2 regions of the Methylobacillus sp. DLP286 genome follow, and region 1 is predicted to be linked to the other one. Evidence: riboswitches for the same ligand, from Rfam matches in the RefSeq annotation. Region 1 holds a riboswitch; the other holds the start of a gene.
What was found. Region 1 has a riboswitch for thiamine pyrophosphate ahead of ACWXTG_RS06945 (TonB-dependent siderophore receptor). Riboswitches for the same ligand answer to the same signal wherever they lie in the genome.
Positions count from the first base shown of each region.

Region 2: it holds a riboswitch for thiamine pyrophosphate, as region 1 does, so the genes downstream of both, ACWXTG_RS05885 (sodium:solute symporter family transporter) here and ACWXTG_RS06945 (TonB-dependent siderophore receptor) in region 1, are expected to answer to the same signal.

Region 1 covers NZ_CM153145.1:1,434,230-1,444,349, reverse strand. Annotated here, with positions in the region: gene ACWXTG_RS06970 (integration host factor subunit alpha) at 1-220, shown strand, start outside; gene ACWXTG_RS06965 (MerR family transcriptional regulator) at 201-626, shown strand; tRNA gene ACWXTG_RS06960 (tRNA-Pro) at 711-787, shown strand; gene adh (aldehyde dehydrogenase) at 1,091-2,611, shown strand; gene ACWXTG_RS06950 (DUF779 domain-containing protein) at 2,772-3,152, shown strand; gene ACWXTG_RS06945 (TonB-dependent siderophore receptor) at 3,341-5,494, opposite strand; TPP riboswitch at 5,571-5,669, opposite strand; gene ACWXTG_RS06940 (SulP family inorganic anion transporter) at 5,790-6,818, opposite strand; gene ACWXTG_RS06935 (SulP family inorganic anion transporter) at 6,779-7,435, opposite strand; gene ACWXTG_RS06930 (di-heme oxidoreductase family protein) at 7,520-8,872, opposite strand; gene ACWXTG_RS06925 (ABC transporter substrate-binding protein) at 8,879-10,120, opposite strand, start outside.
Region 2 covers NZ_CM153145.1:1,226,499-1,236,618, reverse strand. Annotated here, with positions in the region: gene ACWXTG_RS05905 (Crp/Fnr family transcriptional regulator) at 1-636, opposite strand, end outside; gene ACWXTG_RS05900 (DUF642 domain-containing protein) at 865-1,506, shown strand; gene ACWXTG_RS05895 (LLM class flavin-dependent oxidoreductase) at 1,550-2,548, opposite strand; gene ACWXTG_RS05890 (protein adenylyltransferase SelO) at 2,842-4,398, shown strand; gene ACWXTG_RS05885 (sodium:solute symporter family transporter) at 5,070-6,521, opposite strand; TPP riboswitch at 6,570-6,673, opposite strand; TPP riboswitch at 6,862-6,968, shown strand; gene ACWXTG_RS05880 (3-oxoacyl-ACP reductase) at 7,012-7,797, shown strand; gene ACWXTG_RS05875 (LLM class flavin-dependent oxidoreductase) at 7,941-9,230, shown strand; gene ACWXTG_RS05870 (MgtC/SapB family protein) at 9,319-10,120, shown strand, end outside.

The DNA of each region.
Region 1 (10,120 bases):
AGCATTCTTCGAAGAAATCCGTACTGCCCTGGAAGCTGGCGACAGCGTCAAGCTCTCGGGTTTCGGCAATTTCGAGTTACGCCAGAAGTCCGAGCGTCCAGGCCGCAATCCCAAGACAGGCGAAGAAATCCCGATTACCGCTCGCCGCGTCGTGACTTTCCATGCCAGCCAGAAGCTCAAGAGCAAGGTAGAGGAGGCATATGCCGGAGCAAGCGCCTAAGGTCCAGCTCCCGCCGATTCCCGCTAAACGCTATTTCACCATTGGCGAAGTCAGCGAGCTGTGCGGGGTCAAGCCTCATGTATTGCGGTACTGGGAGCAGGAGTTTACCCAGCTCAAGCCAGTGAAGCGCCGTGGCAACCGCAGGTATTACCAGCATCATGAAGTTCTGCTCATCAGGCGCATACGAGAGTTGCTTTACGAGCAGGGCTTCACCATCAGCGGGGCACGCAACCGCCTGGATGAAAGCGGCGGCAACGCATTGAGCCGCGACGTGGAATTCAGCGCAGGGCTGGCCGTGAACGCGCAGCTCCCGGCAGCTTCCGTGGACGTAGCAGCGCCCGGCGTCGATCTGGCAGCGTTGCGTTCGGAACTGCGTGAAGTATTGAGCTTACTCAGCCAGCATTAACAAATCCCCGTTTTCCCCTGTGCTAAATCCAGTATTTTCGATATAATCTCTTTCTCGCTCCCGGCCTTGCCGGAAGCGTAGGTTCGGGGCGTAGCGCAGCCTGGTAGCGTACTTGCATGGGGTGCAAGGGGTCGTGTGTTCGAATCACACCGTCCCGACCAAAAATCTATTAGCCAGTTATTCTGAATTGAGTAACTGGCTTTTCGCTTTTATAGGCAACAATCTTCTCTATCATCGCAGTAATTCAGCTCACTCCCATTCAATATTGCTAGCCAGATATGAATCTGAAATCATAATCCATCACAATGGTTTTAGTATTTTTCCTCTGAAAATCCAGGCTGAATGTAAGACAAAAATTAGACTAGGTAGTATATTAACGAAAACGTAGGCATGGGATGCATCATCCCGATATCAAATCGTGGCAGTTCTGCACAATCGTCAATAACTCTTGGAGGAGTGTAGTAATGAGTCTTGATAGTTTGAAGGGTCTAGGTATTAAGGTTCCGTACAAAAATAAATACGACAATTATATTGGCGGAAAATGGGTTGCGCCGGTAGATGGCGAATATTTCGACAATATCAGCCCGGTGACCGGCAAGGTATTCTGCCAAGTGCCGCGTTCGAATGAAAAGGATATCAACCTGGCGCTGGATGCCGCCCATGCTGCCAAGGATGCCTGGGGCAAGGCCTCGGGCACCGAGCGTGCCAACATCCTGCTCAAGATCGCCGATGCGATGGAAGCCAATCTGGAAACCATCGCGATTGCAGAAACCATAGACAACGGCAAGCCCATCCGCGAGACCATGGCCGCCGATATTCCGCTGGCGATCGACCATTTCCGTTATTTTGCAGGCTGTATTCGTGCTCAGGAAGGTGGGATCAGCGAGATTGATCATACAACAGTGGCTTACCATTTCCATGAGCCGTTGGGCGTTGTCGGACAGATCATTCCATGGAACTTCCCGATCCTGATGGCAGCTTGGAAGCTGGCGCCCGCATTGGCGGCAGGCAATTGCATTGTCATGAAGCCTGCGGAGCAGACGCCAGCGTCGATTCTGGTGGTACTGGAAATCATCGGCCACCTGTTGCCGCCTGGCGTGCTCAATGTGGTGAATGGGCATGGCGTCGAAGCCGGCAAGGCATTGGCGACCAGCCCGCGCATTGCCAAGATTGCATTTACCGGATCCACTTCCGTTGGCCGCCTGATTATGCAGTATGCCAGCCAGAACCTGATTCCCGTGACGCTGGAGCTGGGCGGCAAGTCGCCCAATATCTTCTTTGAAGATGTCATAGACAAGGATGATGCTTATTTCGACAAGGCCCTGGAAGGGTTTGCGCTGTTTGCCCTGAACCAAGGGGAAGTCTGCACCTGCCCGAGCCGTGCCTTGATCCAGGAGTCTATCTACGAACGCTTCATCGAGCGAGCCATCAAACGTGTGAAGGCGATCAAGCAGGGCAGTCCGCTGGACAAGTCGACCATGATCGGTGCGCAGGCCTCCAGCGAGCAGGTCGAGATCATCATGTCATACATCAAGCTCGGCCAGGAAGAAGGCGCGGAGCTGCTCACAGGCGGCAAGGCGACCAAGCTGAGTGGTGACCTGAGCGATGGCTATTACATTGAACCTACGGTGTTCAAGGGCCATAACAAGATGCGTATCTTCCAGGAGGAAATCTTCGGGCCGGTCTTGTCCGTGACGACGTTCAAGGACGAGAAGGAAGCGCTGGAAATCGCCAACGACACCATGTACGGCCTGGGCGCAGGCCTCTGGACCCGCGATGGCAGCCGCGCCTACCGTGTCGGCCGCGGTATCCAGGCAGGCCGCGTCTGGACCAATTGCTACCATCTCTACCCGGCGCACGCCGCATTCGGCGGCTACAAGCAGTCCGGTATCGGGCGTGAGAACCATCGCATGATGCTGGACCACTACCAGCAAACCAAGAACCTGCTGGTGAGCTACAGCCCTGATGCGCTAGGTTTCTTCTAAACTTTAATGTCGAATGGTTAGGGCCTGTTAACGCAATCTCCTTCAATTGCATTAACAGGCCCTCGTCCAACGCCCAGGTTTGCGAGTTCAAGCCTGGGCATTATTATTTGTGGCAAAGCAACTGCCAAGAAAAGCAAATGCCAAGTTATGAGGAGGACTTATGAGTGCCAGCCGTATTACTGCCACGCCATCGGCCGCAGCTTTGATTGATGAGCTGCGCGCCAGGCATGGCAATCTCATGTTTCACCAGTCAGGCGGATGCTGTGAGGGCAGCGCTCCCATGTGCCTGCAGGAGGGCGAATTCCTGCTCGGCACCTCGGATGTCAAAGTGGGAGAGGTGCATGGCGTGCCGTTCTACATGAACAAGACCCAGTTCGAATATTGGCAGCATACCCATTTGACCCTTGATGCCATTCCTGGACATGGCGGCATGTTCTCGCTGGAGCAGGCAACCGGCAAGCATTTCCTCATCCGTTCGCGCTTGTTCACTGACGAGGAGTTGGCGGACCTGGAGCCTGTGGAGCAGTGCGGAAGCCTTTGAACAGGCTCTTTGGGCCGTTTTCCAGTCTGTTCATGACTTATCAGAAACATTAAACAGGCGCTGATCACTACCTGCCGTCATCCCGGCCTCCGAGCCGGGATCTCGTAAGTATGTTGGAATGCCACAAGATGCCGGATCAAGCCCGGCATGATAGGTGGAGGGGACTGGCTCCGGCATCCTGTTATTAATCAGAAGTCGATTTGCGCCGACACGCGGAATACGCGCGGCGCGCCCGGGATCAGGTAGCCGCCGAAAGCGCTGGATGCATCGCCCCAATAGAACTTGTTGAACACGTTGTCCACGCCGGCGCGGAAGGTGGTTGCGGTATTGCCGAGCTTGGCCGTGTAGCGTGCGCCCAGGTTCAGTACGTGGTAGCCCTCCACTTTCCTGTTCAATGCCGCGATCTCGTTGTTCGGCGCGAAATTTTTGCTGGATGAATAGAGCCATGTCGCGTTCAGTTTAAGGGCTGGCAGGCCTGGCCATGCATACTCGGAATAAACCGCGGATTTGAACCTCGGCACGTTGCCGACCTGCTTGCCTTCGATGCGCGCATCGTCCGTGCCTTCGGCCTTAGCCTGCAGCGCGGTGAAGCTGGCGCCCAGCATCCAGTCGCGCGTGACGCGGCCTTGTGCGGCGAATTCCAGGCCGCGGTTGACTTGCGTGCCATTGATGACATAGGTCGGCGTGGCGTCGACGTATTCGTGGTTGCGCTTGATCTGGAATACGGCGGCAGACAGGCTGACATCGCGCGTCACGTCCGCTTTCACGCCGAGTTCGAGCTGCCTGGACCTGCTGGGGTCCATGATGATTTCGGCGTTCGTGGTGCCGGTCGGCGCTGTGCCGCCCGGTTCCAGGCCTTGCGAATACGAGCCGTAAACCGCCAGTGACGGCTGCAGGTTGTAGAGCAGGGCGACGCTAGGCAAGAGAAAATCATCGTCCGTGCGCCGCGTCGTCTCGCCCGAGGCATTGAACTGGTCGCGCTTGAGTTGCACGTAGCGCACGCCGGCATGCAGCCTGAGCTGGTCAGTAAGCGCCATGACATCCTGCACGAATACTGCACGCTCCTCATCCTTGCGGCGCAAATGCACCGGATTGACGTCGGCGAGCGCGAAATTATCGTAGTAGACCGGATTATAGATATTGCTCTCGCCGACATAGTTGAATACGTAGTCGGCAAAGTGATCGCGACGGTTCAGCGTGGATACGCCTGTGGTCAGCTCGTGGCGCACGCCGCCTGTCGTGAAGCTCCCCTGCAGCAGGGCCTGGGTGGTCGTGATCGAGCGCTTGTCGTTCTTGCGGCGCAAGTCGTACATCGAATAGCCGCCATCACTGCAATAGCCGGGAAGCAGGCTTTGCTGACAGCCTGAAGGCAAGGTCACCGCATCATCACGATGCAAAGTCGATTGGTTGGCTTGCAGGATGGTGCGCCAATCGTCATTCAACGCATAGTCGAATTTCATGCCGAGGTTGTAACTGTCATCGACGACGGGACGGCTCCAGGATTGGTCATTGAGCATCTGCTTGGCGCGGATGCCGGTCGGAATGCGCTGCTCCGGACCGAGCAACTGGAACCCCGGTACGGTCAGTTGCGACTTGTGCTGGTAGTCGAGGTCGAGCTGCAACAGCGCGCGTTCGCTCAGGCGGAAGTCAAACGCGCCCGAAATGAAGTTGCGGTTGCCTGTCGAGCCGTCGACATACGACTTGATGTCTTCTGCCGCGGCATTGATGCGGTAACCGAAGACGCCGTCCTCGGAGCGACCGCCCAGATCTACCGCGCCGTACACTGTGCCGCGTTCACGCAGCTCGAACGTCGCCGAACGCAGCGGGGCGTCGGTAGGGCGCTTGGTCACGTAGTTGAGCATGCCGCCCGACGCGGCAATCCCCGCCTGCAGGCCGGCGAGGCCTTTCAGTATCTCGATGCGCTCCTTGTTTTCCATCGGCACCCTGGCCTGCGCGAGAATCACCATGCCGTCCTTGCGGTAGTTGGCGCCCTGGTCGAGCACGAAGCCTCGGATCGCGAACCAGTCCGCCAGTCCGACCGCATTGTAGGAGTTCTGCACGCTGGCATCCCATTTCACCGCGTCGGTCGCGGAACGGACGCTGCGGTCCTGCATCTGCTCCTGCGTGATGACGTTGACCGAGGCTGGTGTTTCCAGCAGCGATGCTTCGGGAAAGCTGCCGATGCTGGCGCGGCGTGCCATGCCAGCATTCGTGGTGGAGCTGACAACGACCTCTGGCAATTGGGCATCGTCGGTATCGGCGGCCTGGGCCAGCGCAGCAGGCGCAAAGGCGCAGGCGATAGCCAGCACGCTGAATTTTTGACGGAAAGTAAAAGCAGGCATTGTGTGTTCACTCGCGTTAGGGACAATCACGCGCAGGAACGGACAAAAGGCCTACCTCGGGGGAAATGAATCGACCTTGAGTGGCTTTGCGCTTTCCTACGCTGGCATTATCCAGGTCAGGTTCAAGGGTATGTCTCACCCAAAGATCGGCTCTTCAGGACCCCTAGCGTGGGTCGTATACTAACAAAGAATGCGCGGAAAATGCCAATTTCCTTGCGAACAGGGCTGGATGCTGCGCATGTCAGCCAATTAACGCGTGCTCAACCGGGTCGTACGGAAAAGTGTGCAACGCCATTCAATGGAGAGAGGCGGGGGAAGGAGCTTCCGGCCACAGCAAGTGCAGGTGCGGCAACACATTATGTTCGCCAATCTGGCTGGTGAGCCCGGCGCGGCGCAGCTTTTCCAGGATGTTGGGCCTGGCCTCGGCGATCACCAGCTTGATCTGGTGCTGTCTGCAAGTGTCCAGCAGGTTCCACAATGCCTGCATGCCGGTGGCGTCCATGATAGGCACGCGCGCCATTCGCAGCACAATGGTGTCGGTATCCTCGCGCAGGGTTTGCAGTCGGTGTTGCAAGTGCTCGGCAGCGCCGAAGAAGAACGGCCCTTCCAGGCGATAGACCAGCGTGCTGGATGGCAGGCGCCATTCGCGCTGGCCGTATTCCTGCTGCAAGTCGTCATCGCTCAGCTGCGTCACGTTCACCGTGTCCGCCATGCGTTTCATGAACAATAATGCGGCAAGCACGACGCCGATATTGACGGCAATCACCAGGTCGCTGAACACGGTGAGCAGGAAGGTGATCAGCAGCACCGCCACGTCCGCGCGCGGTGCTGTCCTCGCCATGTGCAGGAAGCGATGCGCCTCACTCATGTTGTAGGCCACCACGAACAGGATGGCTGCGAGCGCTGCCAGCGGGATATTCACGGCCAATGGCGCCAGCAATACCACGATCAACACCAGGGTGGCTGCATGCACGATGCCGGATAACGGGCTGTTGGCCCCGTTGCGGATATTGGTCGCGGTGCGCGCCAATGCGCCGGTGGCGGCGAACCCGCCGAACAACGGCGAGGCGATGTTGGCAATACCTTGCCCGATCAGTTCCTGGTTGGACTGGTGGCGCGTGCCCGCCATATTGTCGGCGACGACGGCCGAGAGCAACGATTCGATGGCGCCCAGCAGCGCAATGGTGAAGGCCGGGCCGATCAGCTCTATCATGACGGCGGGGCTGATGCCCTCGGGCAGCGCAAAATGCGGCAATGCCTGCGGGATGCCGCCGAACGCGCTGCCTATGGTGGCGACCTGTTCAGGTTGAAAGACAGACTGCACATAGTGGCTGCCACGATCGCGACCAGGGGGCCGGGGATTTTTTTCAGGTAGCGGTTGGACAGGAGCAGCACTGCCAGCGTGAACGCGCCAAGCAATGCGGTTCGCCATTGCAGCTGCGGCAGGGCTTCCAACAGGTGCCAGAGTTTCTCGTGGAAATGGTGCGAGGCCTGGGGCGTGAGGCCGAAAAAATCCTGCCATTGCCCGACGAAGATGATGACGGCGATCCCGCTGGTAAAGCCGATGATCACCGGTTCCGGGATATAGCGGATCACGCTGCCCATGCGCGTCAGCCCCATGACGAGCAGCATGATGCCGGCCATCAGGGTGGCGATCTGCAAGCCTGCGATGCCGTATTTCGCCGTAATGCCGGCAAGGATGACGATGAACGCCCCGGTCGGGCCGGTAATCTGCAGGCGGCTGCCGCCGAACAGGGAGGCGAGCGTGCCCGCGACAATCGCGGTGTACAAGCCTTGCTCGGGCTTGGCGCCTGATGCGATCGCGAACGCCATGGCGAGCGGGAGGGCGACGACCCCGACGATCAGCCCGGACATGATGTTGCGGGACCAATACCGGCGCGAGAGCAGGCCAGCACGCTTGGCTTCAAGAATGGCGATCATGGTGTAAAGGCGTGGCAAGGGATGTAATGAACAGGCATATCATAGCCCTTTCTCCGCAAGATGATACGAGACTTGAACAAGCGCTTAAAGCGATTCGACAAAATCCAGCAGCAATTGCCGGTCTTGTGGCGACATCTTTTGCACCATGGTGCGGGATTCCTGCGCTTCGCCGCCATGCCAGAGGATGGCTTCCAGGATAGTCCTGGCGCGGCCATCGTGCAGAAAGCCCGCATTCGGTTCCACCTGTTTTGCGAGGCCGATACCCCAGAGTGGCGGGGTGCGCCATTCACTACCGCTGGCGGCAAAGTCCGGACGGTGGTCCGCCAGTTCCGGCCCCATGTCGTGCAACAGCAAATCGGTATAAGGGGCGATGGCCTGGTTGCCCAGGGCGGCCAGCCTGGGAAATTCGCCGGTCCTGATTTCAGGCAGGTGGCAGGCCGCGCATTGCGCCTGGCGGAACAGTGCAGCGCCCCGTTGCACCCTCGGGTCGTCCTGACGGCGCGGCGAGGGCACGGCGAGCGCCAATTGGTAGAATTCCATTTGCGCGAGCTGGGTGGCTGGGATTTCCGGCCTGCCCGAGACCGGAGCTTGCCGGCACCCGGTTTGACACTCGGCGCAGTTGCCATGCGGAAACAAGTGGGAGCTCAAGCCCATATCTCCCGCCAGTGCGCTCGCAGTCTGCTCCCGCACCGTCGCGACATTGGCCTTCCAGCCGAAACGCCCGATGACCTGCTGTTGCTTCTCCACGCTCCAGACGCGGTTCACACGCCCTTTGATCTTGCCTGGTTTTGGCATTGCCTGCAGCGCAAGCAAGGTGTCGTCCGCAATCGCCTCCAGCAGGCCCATGCCATGGATGGCAGGCGCAATGCGGGCTGAGGTTTGAATATTGGCGGGGAGAGGGCCGTAGGCGAGTCCGCTGAATTCTAGTACAGGCTTGCGCAGCCGAACGGCTTCACCGCCATTCAGCGTTACCTCGGTTTCTTCATAATGCAGATGGGCACGCCCTTCGGCCTCGACGCGGGGAGCGCCGAATTCCTGCAATTGGTCGCCGTAGGCTGGATGGGGAACGGGCGCGCCCGTATGCGTTTTGCCAGGCAGGCTCAGGCGTACCAGCATGGCACGCATGGATTCTTCTGGCGCGTTTGGTGCGAAGCCCCGGCCGTTCTTGGCATGACAGGCGATGCAGGCGTTGCGGTTGTATAGCGGCCCCAATCCGGCAATATCGTTGTCCATCGCGGGCGAAATGATCCAACTCTGCCTGACCAGGCTGCGGCCTTGCAGGAATTGCTGCCTTTCTTCGGTGGAAAGCGGGCTGACGGCTTGCGTATAGGCTTCACGGTTGGCGACGTTGGTCATGACCTGAGCCGGCTCATTGCCGCTGGCCTGGATAGCGAACAGGGTAACTAGGACTACCGTGAGGGACAGGATGCCGTGCATTGAGCCTTAATGCGGTGATGCAATCTTTGCGGCTTCTTCATAACGGTCATGCATGATGCGCTGCCAGCGCGTGACTTCGGCCGGATTCAATGTGCGTATCGCTTCCGCGCCTGCTTCGTCGATCGGCAGGGAATGCAGCAATTGTGTTGCCTTCACCACCTCCGAGGCGTCAGGGCCGGATTGGTTGCTGGCATCCTGGATGGCGCTGACCGCTTTTTGCAGGGAGGCCAGGTTCAACGTAATGATGGCGTCGAACAAGGCATTGGTGATGTCCTGGCGCGCAAGCCCGCGCCGGGTGTCATATACGAACGAAGGGTTGTTCTCGAAAGGGTTGAAGTAAGCCGCAGGCTTGTTTGCATAAACAGACGGCCTGACCGGCAGTTTGCGGATATCGGGGTGGAACAACAGCCGTTGGCCTTGTTCAGAAAGCACGAATTTGCTGAATGCCCTGGCTCCTTCGAGATTGCCGGCATTTTTCATAATGGCAAGATGGGCGGGCGAATAGCCGGTCGGTTCCGGGTAAACGAACTGCAAAGGGGCGCCGTTGGCGATAGCCGAGGCGGTGAAGAAATCAATGGTGAGCCCGGCTAACAAGCGGCCGCTGGCAACATCGTCGCTGACAAAGGTAGCTCCCGAAGTCACCAGTTCGGCATTGGCGGCGATGGCCTGCAACAGGTTCCATCCATCCTGCCAGCCATAGCCCTGGAGCAGGATGTCGATGAGGGGAGGCGCATAGCCTACTTTTGACGGTACGGGTAATGCAATCTTGCCTTTGAGTGCAGGATGGCTGAGGTCTGTCCAGTTTCTGGGAATGGTGAGCCCGGCATTTGCCAGCGCTTGTGGATTGCTCACGATGCCGTACCCGGCAATCTCAGTAGCAATGTGGTTGCCTTCCCGCAAGGCAAAGCCGCTCACCTCGGCAGGCAGGCCGTAGAGGTCAAGGTTCAGCGGTTGGAACGCCTGCATCTTCTCAAGCTGGGCGAAGTTGCGCTGGGCAGGCGTCCAATAGACATCCACCGGTTGTCCGGACTCCTTGAAGTAAGCCATGGCATCGCGCGATTGCCGCCATAGCACTTCCAGCTTGTATTGCGGATATTGTTTCTCGAATGCCGCCTCGAATTGCGAAACGACTTCCTGCGGATAACTGGTCATCACGACGACTTTGGCTATGTCTGCCGATGATGACACCTGGCTGACGAGCATCAACCAGATAATGAGAATCCGGACCGGCCAGCGCAATGCTGCCTT
Region 2 (10,120 bases), 210 kb from region 1:
TGGCCGGTTCAACACGTGGATATGGCCGCGGCTGTAGCTGATCAGCCCTCGCTTCTGCAGTTTTCCCGCCGCTTCGGTAATGCCTTCGCGCCTGACGCCCAGCATGTTGGCGATGAGCTCCTGCGTCATGATGAGCTCGGTCTTGTGCAGCCGGTCCAGGCTGAGCAGCAGCCAGCGGCATAATTGCTGTTCCAGCACGCAATGCCGGTTGCAGACGGCAGTCTGGGTGATTTGCGTAATGAGGGCCTGGGTGTAGCGCAGGAACAGGTGCGCAACGGCAGGCCGATGGTCGAAAATCTGCTTCAAGGTACCGGCGCGGATGCGATAGCCATACCCGGCGCTCTGCACCACGGCGCGGCAGGAGGAAGTGTGGCTGCCCATGATGACCGGCGTGCCGACCATGCCTTCCTCCCCGACCACCGCGATTTCCGTCGATGCGCCATTCTCCATGACGTAGAGCAGCGAGACGATGGCATCGACAGGGAAGAACACGTACTTCAATAATTGTTCCGATTCGTACAACACCTCGCCCAGCTGCATGGAAAGCGGTTCCAGGCTTGCTAACAGCTGCCGCTGATCCTCCAGCGGCAGCGCGTTGATCAAGGTATTGCCATGCGGGCTGAACGGAATGTCCATTTGGCCTCCAAGCAGGTGCTGCAATGCAGTATATGCCGATCGATCCGGCTTGGAAGGGCCAATTGCCGCGTATTAGTCCGATTGGGCTAATTTTACTATAAATCATCAAGTTATGTGCGCTAGCGCACAGTAAGGCACATGGTTGCCATGCATGCTCGGTCTACCTGGCGCTCATAGCCGGGCAAACGTACTTTTCTTAAAGCAAATGACGATGAGAAGGAAGAGAAAATGAATAAACTGACTATGGCGATTTGTGGGGCGCTACTGGCTGCAAGCAGCGGGGTGAATGCAGCGAACATCGTGGTGAACGGGGGCTTCGAGGCTGATGCCATCTCGGGTTCCTGGGAACAGTTGCCTGCGGTGACTGGCTGGAGCTCGGACGGCGTGTTCGAAATACAGCGCGGCAGCGATCATGGCGGTTGGCCCGCATTCAATACTGCATTCGAAGGGGAACAGTACCTGGAGCTGAACTCGACCAACCTGACCTCGATCTGGCAGGACCTGACAACGACTTCCGGCGGTTTGTACAACCTCAGCTTTGCCTATTCCGGCCGCTCGGATACCCCAGGCGACCTGAACAGCGCACTGGAAGTGTATTGGGGCGGGAGCCAGGTGGTGGCAACTTCGGTCACCTCGCATAGCGGATGGGTGGAGTACCACTTCACCAACCTGCTGGCCTCCGATAGCCTGACCACTTTGAAGTTCGTCTCGATAGAGCCGCAGAATGCGCCTTCGTACGGTTCATTCCTGGATGGCGTGATGGTCACTGCCGTGCCCGAACCCAGCACCTACGGCATGCTGGCGCTGGGCCTGGGCGTGATGGGCCTGATCAGCAGGCGCAGACGCCAGCACCAACATCCTCTCTACTAAAATACATTTCTTCTCAATGGGCCAGGCCGACGCCTGGCCTTTTTCATTCCGCTGCCAGCTTGTCGCGGATGGCGGCCACGGCCCGGTACGACTGCAGCCTGACCGCTTGGTCGAATACATGGCCGGTCACCATCAATTCGTCGGGCGCAAGGTCATTGAGCAATTTCCTCAAGCCGGCCTCCACGGTGGCGGCGGAGCCGACCAGCGAACAGGCCAGCATGCGTTCCACGCCGATTTTCTCGGCAGGCGTCCAGTATTGCTCGATGTCGTCCACCGGCGGCGGCAATTGTCCCGGTGTGCCGCGGTGGAGGTTGGTGAAGCCTTGCTGCTGGGAGCTGAACCAGTAGCGCGCTTCTTCATCGGTGTCGGCGACCAGCATATTGGCCGTGACCATGAAGTAGGGCTTGCTTAGCGAAGCAGAGGGCCGGAAGTTGCGGCGGTAAGTGTCCAGCGCCTGCAACAGGAAGGTGGGAGCAAAGTGCGAGGCAAACGCGAATGGCAAGCCATGGGCTGCGGCAAATTGGGCTCCGTAGAGGCTGGAGCCCAGTATCCAGATGGGGATGGTCAGCCCTGCGCCGGGTACCGCCCTGATGCCTTGGCCCGGCTGTGGCAAGGCGAAGTAGTCCTGCAGTTCGGCCACCAGTTCGGGGAAATCCTCACCATGCGCATGCAGGTTGCGCCGCAAGGCACGCGCGGTAGCCATGTCGCTGCCAGGTGCGCGGCCCAGCCCGAGGTCGATGCGCCCCGGGTAAAGCGATTCCAGCGTGCCGAATTGCTCCGCAATCGCCAGCGGGGCATGGTTGGGCAGCATGATGCCGCCGGCGCCGACGCGTATGGTCTTGGTCTGGCCGGCGACATGGCCAATGACGACGGCAGTTGCCGCGCTGGCGATGCCCGGCATGTTATGGTGCTCTGCCAGCCAGAAACGCCGGTAGCCTGATGCTTCCCCAACTTGCGCCAGTTCAATGGAGTTGCTGAAGGCCTGCGCGGGCGTGCTGCCCTGCACGATGGGGCAGAGGTCGAGGATGGAAAATGGAATCATCGCTTGCAAGTGTCGTTCATCAGGATGTTGTGGAAGACAGGTGTTTGCCCTTGAGGTTCGGTTCAAACCCGATTATGCACCGGCCTCAACAATTTCTGTGGGTAACTTTGTGGGCATGATGGGCATTGAATAAATAAGCCGCTGTTATGCCATGCATAAATTAATCCTGCTTGTTTTTTAAGCATCTGCCAGTTTAATTTATCCCACGGGAGAACATACAATACGGGACGCTGTCATTCCTATATACCTTCTCTGCTTCTTGAATCTTATTGATCGGCCCCCATACTTTGACCATGCTTACTTTTGATAACCGTTTCTTGCGAGAGCTGCCGGGCGACCCGGAAACCAGCAACCAGTTGCGCCAGGTATATGGCGCCTGTTGGTCCAGGGTGATGCCGACTTCGGTGTCTGCGCCCAGGCTGCTCGCCTATTCGCCCGAGATGCTGCAAACGCTGGGGCTGAGCGAGGAGGAGATCAAGTCGCCGGCGTGGGTAAGCGCGCTGGGCGGCAACGGCCTGATTCCAGGCATGGAGCCCTATGCCATGTGTTACGGCGGGCACCAGTTCGGCAACTGGGCGGGGCAGCTGGGGGATGGACGGGCCATCAGCCTGGGCGAGGTGGTCACTCCCCAAGGCCAGCGCTGGGAACTGCAGCTCAAGGGCGCGGGCGTGACGCCGTATTCGCGCATGGCGGACGGGCGCGCAGTGCTGCGCTCCTCGGTGCGCGAATTCCTCTGCAGCGAGGCCATGTACCATCTCGGCATCCCCACCACGCGCGCCCTGAGCCTGGTGCAGACCGGCGATATCGTGATCCGCGACATGTTCTACAACGGCAACCCACAGGCGGAAAAGGGCGCGATCGTCTGCCGGGTGTCGCCTTCGTTCATCCGCTTTGGCAATTTCGAGATTTTTGCCATGCGCGACGACAGGGAAACCTTGCAAACGCTGGTGGATTTCACCATCGACCGCGATTTTCCCGAGTTGAAGGATTACCCGGAAGAAGAGCGCTTTGCAGAATGGTTCGCCATCGTCTGCGTGCGCACCGCGCGCCTGATCGCGCAATGGATGCGCGTGGGCTTCGTGCATGGCGTGATGAACACCGACAATATGTCCATCCTCGGCCTGACCATCGATTACGGCCCGTACGGCTGGGTGGACAATTTCGACCCGGGCTGGACGCCCAACACCACCGACGCGGCAGGCCGCCGCTATTGCTTCGGCCGCCAGCCCGACATCGCGCGCTGGAACCTGGAGCGCCTGGCGCAGGCGCTATATGCCTTGAAGCCAGAACGCGAAATCTACGACGAAGGCCTCATGCTTTACGACCAGGCCTACAACAAGGAATGGGGCTCCGTCCTGGCTGCCAAGTTCGGCTTCAGCGCCTGGCGCGACGACTACGAGCCCTTGCTCAATGAAGTGTTCGGCCTCATGACCCAGGCCGAGATCGACATGACCGAGTTTTTCCGCAAGCTGGCTTTGGTGGATGCCGCTCAGCCCGACTTGGCCGTATTGCAGAGCGCAGCCTACAGTCCGGCATTGTGGGAAACCTTCAAGCCCAGGTTCGGCGACTGGCTCAAGCAATACGCACAGGCGACGCTCGCAGACGGGCGCGACCCTGCCGAGCGGCGCGAGGCCATGAACCGGGCCAATCCGCGTTACGTGCTGCGCAACTACCTTGCCCAGCAGGCCATAGACTTGGCCGACGCGGGCGATACCAGCATGATAGAAGAGCTGCTGGACGTGCTGCGCAAGCCTTATGACGAGCAGCCGGGCAAGGAACGTTTTGCCGGCCTGCGGCCGGATTGGGCCAGGCACAAGGCAGGGTGTTCCATGCTGTCTTGCAGTTCTTGATTCAATATTCCGCCATAGGCCATTTGTCTCCAATAATCAAGGGCGAGCGCAGCGAAGCCAAGTCGCTGTGGTTTTTCCTCCCCGTCTGGCTGCGCCGAGTAGCACAGCTTTTAATGGATTAAGGACTGGCGTCTGTCTGAGCGCAGCGAGTTCAGCCAGTCCCCATTAAAAGCGAGCAACGCAGGTTGCCCGGAACGTAGTGTAGGGACGCAGACAATCGGGTCGCCTTTTCTTTCGTATCTTTCTTTTGGCGAAACAAAAGAAAGATACTCGCCCGGCGGGGCGAAACCCATCCTCTCGCCAATCGCAGTATTGATGAAGACGAAAAATCGTTGAGCCTGATGGGATTGGGATGTTGAAGGATCAATGGTCTTGACCACTGTTGCAGACCTTGACCCGTTGCCTTTCGCTTGTCAGCGAGTTACTTTCATTTGCTTCGCCAAATAAAAGTAACCAAAGCAAAGGCGACCCCGGAGTCTGCGCCGGGAGCAAGCTCCCGGTCCCCTGCGTTGCTCAATCTGTCTGGGAGCTTGCTGAACTCGCTGCGCTCAGACAGACGCAAGCTCTTTTTCCAGACAGATCTGCGCTACTCGGCGCAGCCAGACGGGGAATTCAAAATCAAACCCACACTTGGCATCGCTGCGCTCGCCCTTTTGGTTGGCTAGCTGACTTTAGAGTTGTTCCCTGTCCAGCCTGCGGCTTGCATGTGCCAGCGCGGCAAGTTCGAAGTGTTGTTTGCGTCGCTTGATCAAGCGGGTGAGGGCGATCACCGCGACAGGCGTCAATGCGGCCAGCAGGAAGGCTTCGAGTAGGTGGGTGGCGGGCTGATCCGGCATGGGGAACATGAACAGTCCGGCCGCCAAGCCCGCTACCGTCCCGGTCAAGGCCTCCGTGCCTGTATGCGAGCGGCTGAACAGGCCGAAGAACACGGGGAATGCCGCGGCGGCGCATAGCAGGTCGGCCAGCAGGAACAGGTAGAGCACGCTGTAGCCTTGCGCGGCGACAACCAGCACGGGTATTGCAACCAACAGGACCAGCCAGCGCGACAGGCGCATCAGGCTGGCGGCGCTACGCTTCGGCATCACCCGGCCGATGTCCACCGCCACGATGCTCGAGATGGCGCTGATGGCCGTGTCCGCGCTGCACATCACCAGCGAGATGCCGAGCGGAATCAGGGCGACGGCCAGCCAGAGCGGGATATTGGGCATGACCACGCTGAACAAGGCCACCGAGCTGTCGCCATCCGGTGTCGTCGCCATGAAGGCCAGCCCGAAAAGGCCCATGATGAAGATGAAGGGCACGACCAGCAGGCCGCCGAGCAGGAAGCCGTTGCGCATGGTGGGAATGTCCTTGGCGGAGTAGATGCGCTGCCAGTTGCCCTGGTGGAAGATGCCGGTGAGCAGGATGGCGACGAAGAAGGTCAGCCCGGCCTTGATGCCGCCGATATCCTCAAGGTTGATCAGCTGCGGCGCGGTTTGCTGCAGCTTTTCCACGACCGGGGCAATGCCGCCGGTGGCCTGCCAGCCGATGAAGACCAGCGCCGCCAGCAACGGAATGATGATGACGATCTGCACCTTGTCGGTAAAGATGGAGGCGCGCAGGCCGCCGTAGGTGGTGTAGAGCAGGGTGAAGCCGAGCACGATGGCGGCGGTGGCCCAGAGCGGCACGGGCGCCAGCAGTGTCACCATCTTGGCGATGGCCGTGATCTCGGCGCTCATGGCGATGAACAGGTAGAACAGCATGATGGTCAGCGCGAGCAGGTACATGGGCTTGCCGTAGCGCGCCACCAGGAACTCGGTGAGGGAGTGGCCGTTGGGCATCAGCTCGCGCATGCGCTTGCCGAGCGGGATCATGGCGATGCGCGGCGACATCGCGCCGATGGCGTAGCCGATCACGGCGGTCAGGCCGCCCCAGGTCGCCGCCTGCGCGGGCGAGAACAATATCCACGCGCCCAGCGACGAGGCCAGCAAGGTCATGATGCTGGCCAGCGTGCCCTGGCTGTTGCGCGCGACGATGTATTCTTCAAGGTTGCCGCGGAACCTGCGCGAATAGGCCATGCCGGCGATGGCGAAAACGGCGGCGAAAAAGACTAGCCAGGCGAGGGTGGCTTGCGTACTGAGCATTGTGTGGTGACTCCTGTAATCGACGAACGACAAGGAGTACGCAAATGATGGATGCGCTATTTCCTTCCCTTCGCCAGCATGATCTGGATCAAGTATTAAGGGTCATGGCAATTGCCATTTCTCAGCCGCAAGCGGCTCCCCTAGGTTAGGCCTGGAATTATAGCGATATTCCTCCAGTGTGCGATGAAGACATGCGGATAATTCATGTTTCATGGTATGGTTCGGCCTCAGAGTGGCTAACAAAACTCAGCGAAGCTGATCCTGACTAGGCGCTCTGCCGCAGACAGTACAAATAGTACGGCAAGGCAGAGCAACAACGTCAGGAGAGTTTTGTTAGCTACTCTTTGGCACGGGGTGCCCTGAATAAGCTGTTCCTTCAGGGCTGAGACTACACCCGTAATACCTGATCCAGATCATACTGGCGGAGGAATGCCTGTCGCAGCTTTTTTGCTGCGCATTCCTTTGCCATGAAAAATTGCAAAGGAATCGCATGGGCAATCCATCTTCACCGCTACTCCCGATTCAAGAACAACTCGTGCTCGTCACCGGCGCAGGCCGTGGGCTGGGCCGGCATATCGCCCGCGCCTTCCTCGGCCAGGGAGCGAGCGTGGTCGTGAACTATCTGCATAGCGCGGACGCTGCTGCGGCCTTGGCGGACGAAGCGCCGGGGCGGGCCCTGGCGATCCGGGCGGACGTGAGCGACGCCGACGCCGTGCGGGCGATGGCGGAGCAGGCGCAAGCGCATTTCGGCAAGGCGATCACCACGGTGGTCAACAACGCCCTGCCCGACTTCAGGTTCAACGGCGATGCGCGGGCGCATGCGCATGATCTCGGCTGGGAAGGGTTGCAGCAGCAATTCGAGGGCGTGGTGCGCGGCGCGCTCAATACCGTACAGGCCTGCTTGCCCGGCATGCTTGCGCAGGGATGGGGGCGGGTGGTCAATATCGGCACCAACCTGTTCCAGAACCCGGTAGTGCCCTACCACGACTACACCGCCGCCAAGGCGGCGTTGCTTTCCCTGACGCGCACCTTGGCGCAGGACCTCGGGCCTGGTGGCATCACCGTCAACATGGTGTCGGGCGGCCTGCTGCGCACCACTGATGCTTCCGCCGCCACGCCGGATGCCGTGTTCGACCTGATTGCCGCGAGCACGCCATTGCGCCGCGTCACTACGCCGGAAGAGTTCGCCGACGCGGTGCTGTTCTTCGCCTCGCCTTGGTCGCGCGCGGTGACGGGACAGAACCTGGTTGTCGATGGCGGCCTGGTCAAGAATTAGAGCCTGTTCACGATCATTTCATAGGGCAGGCTCTTAGCCAGGATCGCTACGCCATGTTTTTTCAGCCGCTCTTGATCGCACATGCTATCCGCTGACTCAGCGCCTGCTATTCCTGAATTCACTAAAGAGGCTCTTGTTTTGCCATGATGCACATCAACCTGTTCCTGTTCGGCTGCGGCCACCACAACGCAGCCTGGCGCCATCCGGATTCCCAGGTCGAGCGGCTGGGCGATATCCGCTATTACGAGGAAATGGCGCAGCTGGCCGAGCGCGGCAAGCTCGATGCGGTGTTCTTTGCCGACGGCCATGCCACCAACAATATCACCGACGGCCCGCGCTGGTTCCTCGAGCCGGTGACCATGCTCACGGCCATCAGCCGCGCCACCCAGCACATCGGCTTGGTGAGCACCATTTCCAGCACCTTCTTCACGCCGTTCCATGCCGCGCGGCTGATGGCTTCGCTCGACCATATTTCCGGCGGGCGCGCGGGCTGGAACGTGGTGACTTCCATGTTCGACGTCGAGGCCAGGAACCACGGATATGAAGCCATGCCCGGCCATGCCGAGCGCTACGCCAGGGCGGAAGAGTTCATCCAGGCGGTGCTGCAGCTGTGGGATAGCTGGGACGACGGCGCGTTGCTCAACGACCGTGCAGGGGATTATGTCGATGAAAGCCTGGTGCGCCAGATCAACCACCGGGGCACGCATTTCCTCGTCGATGGGCCATTGACCGTGCCGCGTCCGCCGCAAGGCAACCCCGTGCTGTTCCAGGCCGGCGCTTCCGAGCATGGACGCGTGCTGGCGGCGAAATACGCCGAGGCGATCTACGCAGTGGCCTATGACCTGCCATCGGCCCAGGCCTATTACAGCGACGTCAAGGCCAGGGTCAAGGCCGCCGGGCGGCAGGTGGACGTGCCTATCCTGCCAGGCCTGGTGACCTTTATCGGTTCTACCGAAGCCGAGGCGCGCGCCAAGCAACGCGAGCTTGATGAACTGCTGCCTGCGGAAACCTCGTTGCGGCAATTGCAGTTGTTCATCGACCAGGACTGTCTGGACTGGGAGCTGGATGGCCCGGTACCGCCGTTGCCGCCGCTGGAGGCCTTCACCGGCCCCAAGGGGCGCTATGCCACCGTGCTGCGCATCATCGAAACCGAGCGGCCCACGGTGCGCCAGCTATTGGGCCGCCTGGCCGCCGGGGGAGGGCATTGCACCATGGTCGGCACGCCGGAACAGGTGGCGGACCAGATGGAGCATTGGTTCCGCAACGGCGGCGCCGACGGCTTCAACCTGATGCCGCCGGTGCAGCCCGACAGCGTGCGGGATTTCGTCGACCACGTGATTCCCATCCTGCAGCGGCGCGGCCTGTTTCGCGAGGATTACGAGCACGCGACATTGCGCGGCCACCTGGGGCTGGCGAGGCCTGGGAGAAAGTAGCGCGGCTTCGGCTTTGCCGTTACTGGAGCCTGTTTCGGATATAGCGCCCTCATGTATGATGCAATTCATTGTGTGAGAAAGCTGCCTTATGCCTGAGTCCGTTTCCGTAGAAGTCATGTTGCACCTGCTCATCGCCCTGGGGGCAGGGCTATTGATCGGCGCCGAGCGCGGCTGGCAGGAGCGCGACGAGAAGGAGTCCTACCAGAGCGCGGGGATACGCACTTTCGCCCTCACCGGCCTGCTCGGCGGCTTGAGCGCCTTGCTCAGCCAGCATCTCGGAATCGCGGTCTGGGTGACGGTGCTGGTGGCGCTGATGCTGGTCGTCAGCATCGCCTACGTCGGCGATTTGCGCCGTACCGGCGACCAAGGCATTACCAGCGAGGTGGCGCTGCTGATCACTTTCCTGCTGGGCAGCCTGGCGCTCTCGGATTACGTCATGCTCGCCAGCGCCGGGGCGGTGGTGGTGGCCTTGCTGCTCAGCCTCAAGAATGTGCTGCATTCGCTCCTCAAGCGCTTGAGCGAGACCGAGCTGTCCGGCGCGTTGAAGCTGTTGTTCATCTCGGTGGTCATGTTGCCGGTGCTGCCTAACGAGAGCTACGACCCCTGGCAGGTATTCAATCCCTATACCACCTGGTGGATGGTGGTGCTGATCGCCGCCCTCAGCTTCATCGCCTATATCGCCGTGCGCCTGACCGGCACACGCTACGGCTTGATGATCACCGCCATCCTCGGCAGCCTGGTTTCCTCCACGGCCATGACATTGACCCTGTCGCGCTTGTCTTCCAAGAACCTGCACAAGCTGCTCGCTGCGGGGTTGCTGGCGACGTCGGGCCTGATGTTCCCGCGCGTGCTGCTGGAAGTCGCGGTCGTCAATGCCTCCTTGTTGCCGC